2 regions of the Streptomyces sp. NPDC057702 genome follow, and region 2 is predicted to be linked to the other one. Evidence: predicted binding sites of a transcription regulator. Region 2 holds the regulator's gene; the other holds the start of a gene.
What was found. Region 2 encodes HspR, which represses chaperone genes until heat shock. Its sites were predicted from a motif close to TTGAGNNNNNNNNNCTCAA; they were not measured.
Positions count from the first base shown of each region.

Region 1 (8,099 bases), on a different contig from region 2:
TCTCGTCCGTGGGGCTGGTCGACGGGGTGGCGCGGAAGATCGCCGTGTCGCCGGACTGGTTGAAGCTGGCCCGCGAAGCCGACACGATGCCGTCCGTACCGCTGATCCGATCGCGGACGGTACGCACCGCGGCCCGCGGATCGCCCGCCCCCTTCGCGTCCACGACGATGGTCAGCGGGCCGTTGAAGCCGGGGCCGAAGCCCTCGGCGAGCGCGTCGTAGGCCCGCCGCTCAGTGGTGGCGGTGGACCTGGCCTCGTCACCCGGCATGCCGAGCCGCAACGACGTCACCGGTATGGCCAGCGCGCCGAGGCCGACCACGCTGACGACCAGTACGGCCACCGGGCGGCGCAGAACGAATCGGGCCCAGCGCGTGCCCAGGTTGTCCCGCCGCTCCGTGTCCGGCGCGCCGCCGCCCGGGAGTGTGGCCCGCTCGCCGCCTCGGGCACGGGCCCCGCGAGCCAGCACGGCGTTGGGCCAGTACCCGAGCAGCGCGGGGACGACCGTCAACGCGACCAGCACGGCGACCCCGACGGCTCCCGCCGCGGCCAGGCCCATCTTCGTCAGGGTCGGAATGCCGACCACCGACAGGCCCGCCAGCGCGATCACGACGGTGACTCCGGCGAACACGACGGCCGACCCGGCGGTCCCCACCGCCACTCCCGCCGCGTCCTGCGCCGTTCGACCGCGCCCGCGCTCCTCCCGGTAGCGGGAGACCACGAACAGGGCGTAGTCGATGCCCACCGCGAGGCCCAGCATCATTCCGAGGGTGAGCGTGTCCGCGGACAGCCCCAGCGGTCCCGCCAACAGCAGGATGCCGAACAGGCTCACGGCGACCCCCACGATCGCGGTGAGCAGTGGCAGGCCCGCCGCTGCCAGCGATCCGAACGACAGCAGCAGCACGACGGCAGCCGCCGCGAGGCCGATGATCTCCGCCGTCCCTCCGGGGCCGCCGTCGCCGTCCATCGCCGACCCGCCGATCTCCACCGTCAGGCCCGCCGACCGCGCCTGCTCGGCCGCTTTGTCCACCGCCGCCCGGCTGGCGTCGGTGACATCGGAGGACTCCACCTTGTAGGTGACCACCGCGTACGCCGTCGCGCTGTCCTCGCTGACCGCGTCCGACGTGAACGGGTTGGCGACGTCGGCCACCTGGGGGCCGTCGGCCAGCGAGCCCACCGCGCGCTCGACGGCCTCCCTGGTGTCGCCCGTGGTCACCTGTCGCCCGCTTGGGGCGACGAAGACGATCCGGGCGGTGGCACCGTCCGCGGCCGTTCCGGGAAAGCGCTCCTCCATGAGGTCGAACGCCTTCTGCGACTCGATCCCCGGCATCGAGAACTCCTCGTCCGAGGGGCCCGCTGCCTGTCCGGCGCCCACCGCGATCGCGGCCAGCACCCCCAGCCATATCAGGAGGACCCGGCCACGGCGTCGAAATGCGCCGAGGCCGAGCCGATACAGAAATGTCGCCACGTCAGGGTCTCCCTCTCCACAAGCGATGACCGGTCAAGGCTCGCCCGGGGAGACCCGCTCCGTCGTCGTGCGGCTACGGGCATCCCGGTGTACTGAATCCGCACGACCACCTACCGCGATCGCGGTATACGTTCGCGCGACCCACCCGGCCCCCGCGCGCCGTGGCACCCGTCCACCGGGCGAGGTCGATGTTCCGGCTCGCCGGTCCTGGCCCAGGTCACCGCGGACCCGCGCCGGCGTTCGAGATCGCGTCCCCGCCGCTGTTGGACCGCCGATCCCGCCCGACACCCTCTCCCGCCCGGCCCACGCCAGCTCGTGCCGCCCGCACCGCAAGACCACCCCGCTCGGCACCGGACACACATGGACTAAAGCGGCACAGTGACCGGTTGGAGAGCACAGGGCGGGGCGGCAGGGGCCTGATCGCTCACAGCGAACACGCTGTGGGGAACATGAGGAGCCTCAGATGCATTGAGTCTGAGTAGCTCAACTTGCCTGCCGAAGGGGAGATCATGGCTTCGCTGTCTACACCGCTCACTCTGCCCGTGCTGCCGCTCGACGACGAGGTCGTGCTGCCCGGCATGGTGGTGCCGCTCGACCTGACGGACGCGGACGTACGCGCCGCGGTGGAAGCGGCCCAGGCCGCCGCCAGGTCCAGCGGAAACGGCACCGGAAGCACGGGGAAGCCGCAGGTGCTGCTGGTGCCCAGGGTCGAGGGGACGTACGCGGGGGTGGGCACGCTCGGCACGGTCGAGCAGGTGGGCCGCCTCTCCGACGGCGACCCCGGCGCGCTCATCCGCGGCGTGCACCGCGTCCGCGTCGGCGCCGGGACCACCGGGCCCGGGGCGGCGCTGTGGATCGAAGGCACTCCGGTGGAGGAGGCCGGGCCGGACGCCAGCGACCTCTCGCCCGGTTCCCAGGCCGAACTGATGAAGGAGTACAAGGCGCTGGCCACGAGCTGGCTGCGCAAGCGCGGTGCCTGGCAGGTGGTGGACCGGGTCCAGCAGATCGACGACGTCTCGCAGCTCGCCGACAACTCCGGATACCTGCCCTTCCTCACGCTCGCCCAGCGGCTGGAGCTCCTGGAGACCCTCGACCCGGTGGCACGCCTCAAGCTCGCCATGGGCTGGCTCCGCGAGCACCTGGCCGAGCAGGACGTGGCCGAGTCCATCGCCAAGGACGTGCAGGACGGTGTCGACAAGCAGCAGCGCGAGTTCCTGCTGCACCGCCAGCTTGAGGCCGTACGCAAGGAACTCGCCGAGCTCAAGGGCGACAGCGAGGACGAGACCGGCGACTACCGGGCCCGTGTCGAGGCCGCTGACCTGCCGGAGAAGGTGCGCGAGGCGGCCCTCAAGGAGGTCGACAAGCTGGAGCGGGCATCCGACCAGAGCCCCGAAGGTGGCTGGATTAGGACCTGGCTGGACACGGTTCTCGAACTCCCCTGGAACAAGCGGACCGAGGACGCGTACGACATCCGGGGTGCCAAGGAGGTGCTCGACGCCGACCACGCCGGACTGCGGGACGTGAAGGAGCGCATCACCGAGTACCTCGCGGTGCGCAAGCGCCGCGCTGACCGTGGGCTCGGTGTCGTGGGAGGTCGGCGGGGCGGTGCCGTGCTCGCGCTCGTCGGTCCCCCCGGCGTCGGCAAGACCTCGCTCGGGACGTCCGTCGCCCGCGCCATGGGGCGCGAGTTCGTACGGGTCGCGCTGGGCGGTGTCCGGGACGAGGCCGAGATCCGGGGCCACCGACGTACCTACGTGGGTGCCCTGCCGGGCCGGATCGTGCGAGCGATCAAGGAGGCCGGCTCCATGAACCCGGTCGTCCTGCTCGACGAGATCGACAAGGTGGGCTCCGACTTCCGGGGCGATCCGGCCGCCGCGCTCCTCGAAGTGCTCGACCCGGCGCAGAACCACACCTTCCGGGACCACTACCTGGAGGTCGAACTGGACCTGTCCGACGTGGTGTTCCTGGCCACCGCCAACGTGCTCGAAGCCATTCCCGAGGCGTTGCTGGACCGGATGGACGTGGTGCGCCTCGACGGCTACACCGAGGACGAGAAGGTCACCATCGCGCGTGACCACCTGCTGCCGCGCCAGTTGGAGCGGGCCGGGCTCGAGCCGGGTGAGGTCGCGCTGGAGGACACGGCGCTGCGCAAGCTGGCGGGGGAGTACACCAGGGAGGCGGGCGTGCGGAACCTGGAGCGGGCCGTGGCGCGCCTGCTGCGCAAGGTGGCCGCCCGGCACGAGCTCGGCGAGCAGGAGCTGCCGTTCACCATCGGTCCCGAGGAGCTGCGTCCGCTCATCGGTCGCCCCCACCACACCCCGGAGGCGGCGCAGGACCCGGCCGAGCGGCGAACGGCCGTCCCCGGCGTGGTCACCGGGCTGGCCGTCACCGGCGCCGGTGGGGACGTGCTCTACGTCGAGGCGTCGCTGGCCGACCCCGAGACGGGCGGGGCGGGGCTCACGCTGACGGGCCAGCTGGGCGACGTCATGAAGGAGTCCGCGCAGATCGCGCTCTCCTTCCTGCGCTCACACGGGGCGGAGCTGGAGTTGCCGGTCGCCGACCTGAAGGAGCGCGGCGTTCACCTGCACGTACCGGCCGGTGCGGTGCCCAAGGACGGGCCGAGCGCGGGCATCACCATGACCACGGCGCTCGCCTCGCTGCTGTCGGGCCGCCAGGTGCGCCCGGATGTGGCCATGACCGGCGAGGTGTCGCTGACCGGCCGGGTGCTGCCGATCGGCGGGGTCAAGCAGAAGCTGCTGGCCGCGCACCGTGCCGGGATCACGACGGTGATCATTCCCAAGCGGAACGAGCCCGACCTGGACGACGTTCCCGCCGAGATCCTCGATCGGCTGGACGTGCACCCGGTATCGGACGTGCGGCAGGTGCTGGAACTGGCGCTCCGCCCCGCCGCGGAGTCCGGCTCGCAGCGGGGCGCGGACGCCCGAGAGCGGGTCGCCGCCTGAGCTGACCGGAGCATGATCCACGGTCGGTGACCGAGCCGGTGCCCTCCCTCGGGGGGCGCCGGCTTCGGCGTGTCCGGGCGCCCGGAGCGCCTGAGCCGACGCCACCGTCAGGTGCTCGCGGCGGGCCGCCTGGGGCGGCGCGGGGCCACCCGGAGGCGGGGCCCGGCGCCGGACGTCCGGGCTCGCGGCGGCTGGCCGGCGGACGCCTGGCAGGGGCTGGTGTACGCCGCGCCCGGCACGCCGGCGGCTGCCTTCCGCCGGAGCGGCGCAGCTCCTCACGCGGGTGGGCTCACCGCGCGTGGGAGGGCTCCTGACCTCGCACGACGGCGAGCACCACGGTTCTCGAAGGACGCGTCAGGCCACCCCGTGACGACTGGAGTGACGGCACCTCAACTCGAAAGGGTGAACGAGTCGTTGATGATCTCTGTGACCTTGACAGGTAGACAGGTCTGTCTGTTAGCTTTTGAAGCGTCAGACAGACCTGTCTGTTTGCTACCGAATCCTCCGTGTGGCCTCGCCGCACCGGTCGTACGCATCGCCTCCGAAACAGGAGACTTTCGTGGCATCCGAGCCCCGCACCCTGGTTGTCCTCGCTCACCCGCAGTTGGCTGACTCGCGCGTCAACACAGCCCTCGCCGATGCTGCCAGGAGCGTTGCCGGCGTCACGGTCCATGACCTGTACGCCACGTACCCCGACGCGCGCATCGACATCGCACACGAGCAGGGTCTGCTGCGGGCGCACGACCGGGTCGTGCTGCAGTTCCCCTTCTACTGGTACGCGGCGCCGCCCCTGCTCAAGCAGTGGCTCGACGAGGTCCTGGTGTACGGGTTCGCCTACGGCAGCGAGGGTTCCGCCCTGCGGGACAAGTCGCTGCGGGTGGCGACCTCCGTAGGCGGGCCTCGCGACTCGTACGGACCCGAGGGCGTGCACCGCCACTCCGTGCCGGACCTGCTGCGGCCCTTCGACGCGACGGCCGGGGCGACCAGCATGCGCTACGAGGAGCCGTTCGTCGCCTACGGCACGCGGCGGATGGACGAGGCGGGGCTGGCGGCCCAGCAGGACGCGTACCGGACCCTCCTCCAGGCCAGCCCGTCGCAGGGAGCGTCACACATAGCGCCGGCCGCCGCCGAGGAGTCGAGCCTGGCCGCCTGAGCGCGACGACGACACCGGGGTGTCGTCACCTTCGCCCGGGGTCCCGGCACGGCGTCCACGCTGTGCCGGGACCTTCTGCGTCGCCCGCCGCTTCACCATCCGTCGTGGCGGCACTCGGAGAGGGCCGTGCGCGCTGGTGTGGGGCCCGCGTGCGGCCCGGTCCGTGAAAGTGGTGGGCCGTCGCCGGACGGAGCGGGCGAAGGGCGCACGCGCGAGGTGAGGGCGTAGAGGCCGGGGCCCGTGGGTCAGAGCCCATGGACGGCGGTTCGACGGGCGCCTTCTCGACCGGCCACACCCGGGCCGTACGCGGGGCGCCTGCTCGGGGCGGGCGTGGGTGGGTCGGCGGGGGCGTCCGGGGGCGGCCAGGTGTGCGGGGCCGGCGCGGTGCGTGGTGACCCCGAGGCCGGCTAGGTCAGGGCGGGGTCCGGGCAGGCGACGGTGATCAGGGTGCGCGCCGCCGCGCGGGCGGCCTCGGTGAACTCGGGTGTCGGCTCCAGAGCCGCGGCGGACATGACGCCATCGATCAGCACACTGAGCTGTCGGGCCAGCAGGATCGGGTCCTCGGCACCCGCGGCGGCGGTGAGCTCCCTCAACCACGCCCGCACGGCCTGCTTGTGCTCGACGCTGGTGGCGTGTGGGGCGGTGCCGGGCTCGGTCTCGCTCGCGGTGTTTATGAAGGCACAACCACGGAAGCCGTCGCAGATGGTGGCCGCTCGGAGCGCGTCGAACAGGCCGAGCAGCTGCTCCCGGGGGTCGGCGCCGGCGCTGGTCGCGGCCTCCTGGAGCGCACTGCGCCACATCCCGTCGGCGCCGTGCAGATAAGCGATGACGAGATCGTCCTTGGAGCGAAAGTGAGAGTAGAGAGTCGCCTTGGCGACACCGGATTCGGCGATGATGCGATCCACGCCCACACCGCGTACACCGTGAGCGTTGAACAACTCCGTCGCCGCATCCAGAATCCGACTCCGGGCGGGAGACCGCTTGCCAGCCATGCGTCACGCTCCACGAGGTGGGTGCCTGGTTCGGGTGGCGGCCCGCCGCCGTCAGGGGTGCGCGTCCGGGGCCAACGCCAACGCCCCAAGGATACAGACAGACCTGTCCGTATGGGTGAGTTGGGACGCACTGGCACGGGTCACGAGAGGCGTAGGGGGCCGACGGTGTGGGGCGGGGTGGCGCGGGACGGAAGCGGCCCCTCTCGCGCGGGGCGAGAGGGGCCGTGTGGCGCGGGGGGCGCGGGTCGCTCACGGACGCCGGGGGAGGGCGTCGCATGCGATCTCACGCGCCGCCGGGGGAGCGGGGTGACCAGGGAGCCGTGCGGGGACGTCCGCTATGGGATGTCGCAGCGTGAGCGCGGCTGGTTAGCCTTTGGCGAGAGCCTGGAGACGGTCATATGCACCGTTGAACCGATTGTGATCGCCAACGATCGGGCCCGTGGAGGTGTACTGCCACATGGTCTGGAAGCCCCATCCGGCGGGAAGTTCACCCACCGACGACCCATAGCGCGGAACCCACAGCGGATTCGTGTTGCCGAAGCCCGCGTAATTGCCCGTGCAGGTCTTCCACCAGCTGGTGGACGTGTAGATGACGGCGTCGCGACCGGTGCGTGCCTTGTAGGTGTTGAAGAAGTCGCGCACCCAGTTGACCATCGCGCTCTGGCTCAGGCCGTAGCACGTGGCGCCATACGGGTTGTATTCCAGGTCAAGCGCACCGGGAAGGGTCTTACCGTCGCCCGACCAGCCGCCACCATTGCTGGCGAAGTAGTTTGCCTGTTGGGCGCCGCTGGAGACGTCGGGCAACGCGAAGTGGTAGGCACCACGGATCATGCCAACGTTGTAGGAGCCGTTGTACTGCTGGGCGAAGTCCGGGTTCTTGTACGTCGTGCCCTCGGTGGCCTTGACGTACGTCCAGCGCACCCCGCTGTTCCACAGCGAGGACCAGTTGACGTTGCCCTGGTGGCTACTGACGTCGACACCCTCGACGGAGGCGGCGCGGGAGGAGGGGGGTGAGCTGTTCGGGTTGCCGCCCTCGCGCTCCAGGATGGTGGAGCCCATCCAGTCCTTTTCCGGGTGCGGAATGGGCCGCTCGGCGGCGGTAGCCGCGCCGGGCAGGGTGAACGCGATCGTCATGGCGAGGAACGTTGCGAGAAACCCGACCACTGCGGTGAGGGAGCGGCGGGGGGAACCGGGTCTGAACGCGGGCATGGGCATGCCTCCGATGGCCTCGGTGGGGGACTGGGGACATGGCTTTGGAATGACCATGTCATAACCAACTCTACGGGCGTAGATGGCGAGAGGGGAAGAGGTCCTAGGTGGAACCCCGGTGTATTCCTGCAAAATACTGGCGGAGCCGTGGCGGCGCGTCGCGGCACGACGAAACTTTCGCGTGTGGAAAAGCCGAAGAGGTGCTGACGTGCACAACACCGGGGTCGGGGGAGTCGCCGACGGCGAGGGCCGGGCGGGGGTCGACAGCGCCTTTCTCGCGCTTGAGCGTGAGTTGTCCGTCTTTCTCCGTCGAGCTC
Region 1 is NZ_JBHVJC010000022.1:101,602-109,700, forward strand. Features, by position in the region: gene ACFVFR_RS18590 (MMPL family transporter) at 1-1,465, opposite strand, end outside; gene lon (endopeptidase La) at 1,975-4,428, shown strand; gene ACFVFR_RS18600 (NAD(P)H-dependent oxidoreductase) at 4,988-5,581, shown strand; gene ACFVFR_RS18605 (TetR/AcrR family transcriptional regulator) at 5,989-6,573, opposite strand; gene ACFVFR_RS18610 (lysozyme) at 6,940-7,782, opposite strand; gene ACFVFR_RS18615 (MarR family winged helix-turn-helix transcriptional regulator) at 7,991-8,099, shown strand, end outside.
Region 1: a site for HspR is predicted at 1,934-1,952, ahead of lon (endopeptidase La). Genes of this name have one in related genera too.

Region 2 (8,099 bases):
CGGCCGTGGGGCTGACTTTCGGCGTCCTGTTCCTACGACGGCAACGGCGCGTTATGGCACCACTGTTGGACGTACGACTCTTCGCCGACCGCACCTTCACCGCCGCCCTGGTCCTGATGTTCATCGGCCTGGCCGCGATGAACGGTGTGGAGTACCTGATGCCGCAGTACCTCCAGGTCGTCACCGGTGCGTCCCCGGTGCGGGCCGGTCTGCTGATGGTGGTTCCCGCCGTCGGTCTCGCCGTGGGCTCACAGCTCACGCCGGTGCTCGCGCGGCGGATTCGTCCGGCGTACGTGATCGCCTGGGGCGCGGCGTCGGCGGGGGCGGCCTTCGCGGTGCTTGCCACGCTGCCCGCCGACGAGTCCGGTGCGCTGAGGGCGGTCGGCGCGGCGACGGTCATGATGTTGGGCCTGGCCCCGATCGCCGTACTCGGCACCGGCATCGCCGTGGGGGCCGCTCCACCCGGCAGGAACGGTCAGGCCACCGCGATCGGGCAGACCGCCTACGAACTCGGCCTCGCCTTCGGTATCGCCGCCACCGGCAGCGTGATGGCAGCGGTGTACCGGCACCGCGTACACGCCGGGGCTCCGGCCGACGCACCCGTGGAGGCGGTGTCGCGGGCGGCCGACAATGTGGGCGGCGGCCTCGCGATCGCCGAGCGCCTACCCGGCGAGACGGGTCGGTCCATGGCCTCGGCCGTGCGTGCGGCGTTCACCTCCGGGCTGCACGCCGCGGCGATCGTCGGCGGTGCTCTGTCCGCCGTACTGATCGTGCTCGTACTCCTGCTGCTGCGGCGCGTGTCCCCTACGCGCACCCCGCAGTCGCCGGCCGTGGAGAAGTCCCCGCTCGGCCGGGCGCAGGACCAGGGACCGTGTCAGGGCCATCCACACGGCCGGGCCCAGCCGTGACCATCGAAGGCACGGCCCCTCCACGCTTCCGCACGACCGTCGCCGACCGCACCCCCGAAGGTCGGCGAGCGCGCCCGCCGTCCTCCCCGCACGTTCCGCTACCTGACGGGTGGCGGCAGCTCTACGGGAGCACGGCCGCCCGGTGCACTGGCGCGCGCCAGTGCACGTTCGGGCCGGCCTGCCGGTCGGCCGGCGGCACGCCCGCGTAGGCCAGGCCGGCCGGCAGCGAGGGCACCACCAGGACGGCGGCCGGAGTCGGCCCCCCACCATCACGGGGCGTGCGGCACCCCACCGGGAGGCACGAGCCAGATCGCGGTACGCGCGGGAGTCGACGATCGCGGCGGCCGACGCGGCCAGCCCGTCGAGAACTCCGCACGCCCGGTCCCCGACGGCGGCGCAGGTCCGTACGGCGGCCCAGCGCCGACCGGTCGGCAGGAGCACGCCTCCCGCCACAGGGGCCCACCCCCGGTCGAGGGCCGTCATCGCGACCGCTCCGGCCGCTGGGCCACGATCACCTGAGCCAAGTCCTCGGCGCACGTGAGGAGTCGCACCGAGGTGGAACGCGCCACCGCACCAGGTGGGCACGGGCGCGCGGCGGGGCACGCCGCTCGCCACGTCAGTCGCTCACCAGGTCACCCGCCGCCCCGTCGGTCGGTCAGCTTCCACAGCCAGCCGAGCTGGCGCAGCCCCAGGCGGCGGGCGACGTTCTGGGAGGCCAGATTGGCGGCCGTGGTGCTGTAGAAGAGGCGCTTGCCGCCCGAGGTCGCGGCCATGACCCGGGCCCACGCCGCGGTGACCGTCGCCGCGTGGCCCCGACCGCGATGGCCCGGCCGGGTCCACACCCCGGCCTCGGCGGCCAGCTCCGACGCGCACGGCGTATGGCAGATCGCGACGACCCGGCCCGCCTCCACGGCCATCGCCCAGGGGCCGAGGGCTCCGTCGAGGAGATCGTCCCACTCCCCCGCGCCCCAGTTGCCCGGGTTGGCCGCGCGCAGCGCCGCCCGCCCCGGTTCCGAGGAGGTGACCACCTCGGCCGTCGGCGCGAACCGCGTACCGGGCGCGACGAGATAGCTCGGCGCCGAGATCAGCGTCGCCTCGCCGGTGGCCGCCTCGACCAGCCGCCGCGCCCGCACGACCGCCTCCGGCACCCCGTACGCCCCCTCCCGCCCCACGCAGTCCGGCCCTCCCTCGACCGGACCACCACTCGCCGGGCCCCCGCCGCCCGCCGCGCCGGCCAGCAGCACCGGGCGCACCCTCGCGACGGTCGCCCGCACCTCGGCCAGCACCCTCTCGGGCACGCTCGCGTCGGCCGCGACCCGCACCCCGTCGGCCGCGGCGGCCACCACCAGCCGGGGCGCGTCCGGGCCGGTCAGCCGGCCGTCCCCGGTCACGGTCCAGTTCGCGCCCAGTTGCAGGGACAGCAGTTCCCGGTCGGCCGGGACGAGTTCACCCTCATGCACACCCCCACCGTACGAAGCCCGCGCCCCGCCCCGCCAACGCCCCCACCCAGCCGACGTCCCGGCCCACGCGCCCCGCCCGCCTAACGCGCACCGCCCGCCCCCGGACACGCCGGTGGGCCCGCCGTCCCCGAGGGGTCGACGGGCCCACCGCTGTCGCGTCCAGGGCGCCGAGGCGTCGGCGTGCGCGGACTAGTCCTGCCCTGGCCTGCGGGGCCGCCACACCACCAGCGCGCTGGTCTGCCGCACCTGGTCGTAGGGGACCAGGTCACGGCGGTAGGAGGCGTGCACGGCGGCCTCACGCTGCCGCATCGCCGCCGCCGCGCCGTCCGCCGCCTGCTGGAGCTCGGCGACCCGCTGCTGGAGCGCGGCCACCTGGTTCTCCAGCTCGATGATGCGCTTGATGCCCGCCAGGTTGATGCCCTCGTCCTGGCTGAGCGCCTGCACCTGCCGCAGCAGGCTGATGTCACGGGCTGAGTAACGCCGACCACGGCCCGCCGTGCGGTCCGGGGAGACCAGACCGAGGCGGTCGTACTGACGGAGGGTCTGCGGGTGCAGACCGGAGAGCTGGGCGGCGACCGAGATGACGTACACCGGTGAGTCGTCGGTCAGCTCGTAGGGGTTGCGGCTGCCGCCGCCTGGGCGTGCGCCTCGGCCGTCCATCTCATTCTCCCTTCGCGGCCTGGAACAGCTCGGCCCGCGGGTCCTCGTCCACCGTGGCCTCGCGGTAGGTCTCCAGCGCCTCCCGCGCCTTGTCACTGAGCTCGCCCGGCACGGCCACCTCTATGGTGACCAGCAGGTCGCCCCGGGTGCCGTCCTTGCGGGTGGCGCCCTTGCCACGGGCCCGCATGGTGCGCCCGCTGGGCGTGCCCCCGGGCAGCTTGAGGGTGACGGGCGGCCCGCCCAGGGTCGGGACCCTGATCTCGCCGCCCAGGGCCGCCTCGTCGAAGGCGACGGGGACCGTGATGGTGAGGTTGTCGCCCTTGCGGCCGAAGACCGGGTGGGCGTCGACGTGGACCACGACGTACAGGTCGCCGGCCGGGCCGCCGGTCTCGCCGGGGGCGCCCTTGCCGCGCAGCCGGATGCGCTGCCCGTCGCTGACGCCCGCCGGGATCCGGACCTGCATGGTGCGCGAGGAACGGGCGCGCCCGCTGCCCTTGCACTGGTCACACGGGTCCTGGGCGATCAGGCCCCGGCCCCGGCAGTCCACGCACGGGTCGGTGAGCGAGAAGCCGCCCCCGCCGCCCCGGCTGACCTGCCCGGTGCCGACACAGGTCGGGCACACCCGGGGCGAGCCGTTCTTGTCGCCGGTGCCCTGGCACGCCTTGCACGGCGCCTGGCTCGACATGCGCAGCGGCACGGTCGCGCCGTCCACCGCCTCGGTGAAGCTGAGCGTCACCTCGGACTCGACGTCCTGGCCGCGCCGGGGCTGGGTCCGGGTGCCCGGCCCGCCACGGTTGAACAGGCCGCCGAACACGTCCCCGAGTCCGCCGCCGAAGCCGCCGGCGCCCGGCCCGCCGGGCTGCGGTCCGCCGCCCCCGAACAGGTCGCCGAGGTCGAAGTTGAAGCTGCCGGTGCCACCGGGGCCGCCCGGCCCCGGGCGGAAGCCGCCGTTGCCGAACAGCGCCCGCGCCTCGTCGTACTCCTTGCGCCGCTTGGGATCGGCGAGGACGTCGTTGGCCTCGGAGATCTCCTTGAAGCGCTCCTCGGCCTTGGCGTCACCGGTGTTGGCGTCCGGGTGGTACTCGCGGGCGAGCTTCCGGTACGCCTTCTTGATCTCGGCTTCGGTGGCGTCCTTGGGGACGCCGAGGACCTTGTAGTAGTCCTTCTCGACGAAGTCCTTGGTGCTCATCCTCGACGTCCCTCCTCTCCGTACATCACGTCAGCCCTCGTCCGGGCCACCGTTCTCCTCGTCAGACGCCTCATCGCCCTGGCCTGCCTGACTGGCGCCCGGCTGCGGCTCGGCGACGGCGACCCGCGCGGGACGAATCGTTCGCTCGCCGATGCGATACCCCGGCTGGAGGATCGACACGCACGTGGTCTCGGTGACGTCCGGCGCGTAGCTGTGCATCAGCGCCTCGTGGATCAGCGGGTCGAAGGGCTCGCCCTCCTTGCCGAACTGCTGGAGACCCAGCTTGGCGACCACGGTCTCCAGGGACTCCGCCACCGACTTGAAGCCGCCGACCAGCTCGCCGTGCTCGCGGGCCCGACCGACGTCGTCGAGCACCGGCAGCAGCTCGGAGAGCAGGTTGGCCGCAGCGATCTCCTTGACCGTGACCCGGTCGCGCTCCACCCGGCGGCGGTAGTTCTGGTACTCCGCCTGGAGGCGCTGGAGATCAGCGGTGCGCTCGTTGAGTGCCGTACGAACCTGGTCGAGCTGAGCCGTCAGCGCCACGTCGTGCTGTGCTTTCCCGTCGAGGCCGGCATCTGGTGCTTCCCCGGCCGAGGCCGCCGGGCCCGCCGCGTCGGCGGACCCGGCCCCCTTCGCCGCGTCGGACTTCGACGCGGCGTCGGGGGTGGCGTCGGAGGGGACGTCGGGCTGCTCGTCGAAGCCCGGAGTCTCCTCCGTCACGCCGCACCGCCCTGGCGGTTGTCCTTCTCGTCGTCGACGATCTCGGCGTCCACGACGTCGTCGTCCTTGGCCTGACCGGCACCGGCACCAGCGCCGGCGGCGCCCTCGGCGCCCGGCGTGCCGGCGGCGGCCTGACCGTCGGCGTACATCGCCTGGCCGAGCTTCTGGCTGACGGTGGCGACCTTCTCGGTGGCCTCGCGGATGGCCGCGTTGTCCTCGCCCTTGAGCTTTTCCTTGAGGTCGGTGACCGCGGCCTCGACCTCGGACTTCACGTCACCGGGGACCTTGTCCTCGTTGTCGCTGAGGAACTTCTCGGTCTGGTAGACGAGCTGCTCGGCCTGGTTACGCGTCTCGGCGGCCTCGCGGCGCTTGTGGTCCTCGTCCGCGTACTGCTCGGCCTCGCGCATCATGCGCTCGATGTCGTCCTTCGGCAGCGCGGAGCCACCGGTGACGGTCATCCGCTGCTCCTTGCCGGTGCCCAGGTCCTTGGCGGAGACGTGCATGATGCCGTTGGCGTCGATGTCGAAGGTGACCTCGATCTGCGGCACGTTGCGCGGCGCCGGCGGCAGCCCGGTCAGCTCGAACATCCCGAGCTTCTTGTTGTACGCCGCGATCTCGCGCTCGCCCTGGTAGACCTGGATCTGCACGGACGGCTGGTTGTCCTCGGCCGTCGTGAAGATCTCCGAGCGCTTGGTCGGGATCGTCGTGTTGCGCTCGATCAGCTTGGTCATGATGCCGCCCTTGGTCTCGATACCAAGCGACAGCGGCGTGACGTCGAGCAGCAGGACGTCCTTGACCTCGCCCTTGAGCACACCGGCCTGCAGCGCGGCGCCGATGGCCACGACCTCGTCCGGGTTGACGCCCTTGTTGGCGTCCTGACCGCCGGTCAGCTCCTTGACGAGCTCGGCGACGGCCGGCATGCGGGTGGAGCCACCGACGAGCACCACGTGGTCGATCTCGGACAGGGCGATGCCCGCGTCCTTGATGACGTTGTGGAACGGCGTCTTGCAGCGCTCCAGGAGGTCCGAGGTGAGCTGCTGGAACTGGGCGCGGGTGAGCTTCTCGTCCAGGTGCAGCGGGCCCTCGGCGGAGGCCGTGATGTAGGGCAGGTTGATCGTGGTCTCGGTGGACGAGGACAGCTCGATCTTCGCCTTCTCCGCGGCCTCGCGGAGACGCTGGAGCGCCATCTTGTCCTTGGACAGGTCCACGCCGTGCCCGTTGTTGAACTGCTTGACCAGGTAGTCCACGACGCGCTGGTCCCAGTCGTCACCACCGAGGTGGTTGTCACCGTTGGTGGCCTTGACCTCCACCACACCGTCGCCGATCTCCAGGAGCGACACGTCGAAGGTGCCGCCGCCGAGGTCGAAGACGAGGATGGTCTGGTCGTCCTTCTCCAGCCCGTAGGCGAGAGCGGCGGCCGTCGGCTCGTTGACGATGCGCAGGACGTTCAGGCCCGCGATCTCGCCGGCCTCCTTGGTCGCCTGACGCTCGGAGTCGTTGAAGTAGGCGGGGACGGTGATGACCGCGTCCGCGACCTTCTCGCCCAGGTACGCCTCGGCGTCGCGCTTCAGCTTCTGCAGGATGAAGGCGCTCATCTGCTGCGGGTTGAAGTCCTTGCCGTCCAGGTTGATCTTCCAGTCGGTGCCCATGTGGCGCTTGACCGACCGGACGGTCCTGTCGACGTTGGTCACGGCCTGGCGCTTGGCGACCTCGCCTACCAGCACCTCGCCGTTCTTCGCGAAGGCGACGACGGACGGCGTGGTCCTGGCGCCCTCGGCGTTGGTGATGACGGTGGGCTCACCGCCCTCGAGAACACTGACGACGGAGTTCGTCGTACCCAGGTCGATGCCGACCGCACGTGCCATGTCAATCCTCCAGCCAACTTGAGTGGAACAGGCTCAAGCGTGCATGATCCAGAATTTTCTGTCAACAGAGCTGAGTCGAGCACGCTCAACTTTTATGTGGCCCTTATTCGCGCGCGGCCGAAAACCGCACCCCAGACCGCCCACGGCCACCCCCGGGCCGCGCCACGCCCCCGGACCCACGCTCCCCATGAGACATCCCGCGCCCCTCCCCCGCACCCGCGAGCGCCAGCGACGCCGACACCCGGGCCCGGCCGTACGCCCCCGCCCGGAGGCCACCCCGACCCGACCGCCCGCGACCCCGAGGCCCCCACCCCGAGACCGTCGCGCGCCGCCGACGGCACGGCCGGGGACGCCGTACCCCGGAGGAATCCGTGCATCGAGGGGCGCCCCGAAGGGCAGGTGAGGGCGATAAGGCAACCCTGAGCGACGCATATCACCGGCTCGTCGAGTGCGCCGCCTTGGTGATCCTCGATAATCTCGGCGAAGACCAGATAAGTTACTGCTTAGTAAGTCCGCTTTCGTAGGTTCGAGGAGCCGCCATGCAACTCGCCGCGATCATCGTGTCGCTGGTCCTCATCGCGGTCGGCGTCGCGCTGTTCGGCCGTGCCCTGCTCCAGATCTTCCACTACGTACGGCTCGGCCAGCCCGTACCGGCGGGGACCAGGACCGACGACCCCGCGCAACGCACGATCACCGTGGCCAAGGAGTTCCTCGGCCACACCCGTATGAACCGCTGGGGCGTCGTCGGCGTCGCGCACTGGTTCGTGGCGGTGGGCTTCTTCTCGCTGCTGCTGACCATCGTCAACGCCATCGGACAGCTCTTCCGGGCGGACTGGCTGATCCCGGTCATCGGCGACTGGCTGCCGTACGAGGTCTTCACCGAGTTCCTCGGGCTGATGACGACCCTCGGCATCCTGACGCTCATCGTCATCCGTCAGCTCAGCAAGCCCGGCAAGGCCGGCCGCAAGTCCCGTTTCACGGGGTCGAACTTCGGCCAGGCGTACTTCGTCGAGGCCGTCATCCTGATCGTCGGCCTGTCGATCATGACGCTGCGCGGCCTGGAGGGCGCCCAGCACCACGTCGCGTCGTACGAGGCCGGCTTCTTCGCCTCGTACCCGCTGGTCGCCGCCTTCCGCGAGCTCGACGTCAGCACGCTGCAGAACCTGACGTACCTGGTCGCGATGATCAAGATCTCGACCTCCTTCATCTGGATGATCACGGTCGCCCTCAAGACCGACATGGGCGTGGCCTGGCACCGCTTCCTGGCCTTCCCCAACATCTGGTTCAAGCGCGAGGC
Region 2 is NZ_JBHVJC010000011.1:38,220-46,318, reverse strand. Features, by position in the region: gene ACFVFR_RS10265 (MFS transporter) at 1-908, shown strand, start outside; gene ACFVFR_RS10260 (GNAT family N-acetyltransferase) at 1,541-2,368, opposite strand; gene ACFVFR_RS10255 (heat shock protein transcriptional repressor HspR) at 2,558-3,028, opposite strand; gene dnaJ (molecular chaperone DnaJ) at 3,030-4,217, opposite strand; gene grpE (nucleotide exchange factor GrpE) at 4,248-4,937, opposite strand; gene dnaK (molecular chaperone DnaK) at 4,934-6,802, opposite strand; gene ACFVFR_RS10235 ((Fe-S)-binding protein) at 7,342-8,099, shown strand, end outside.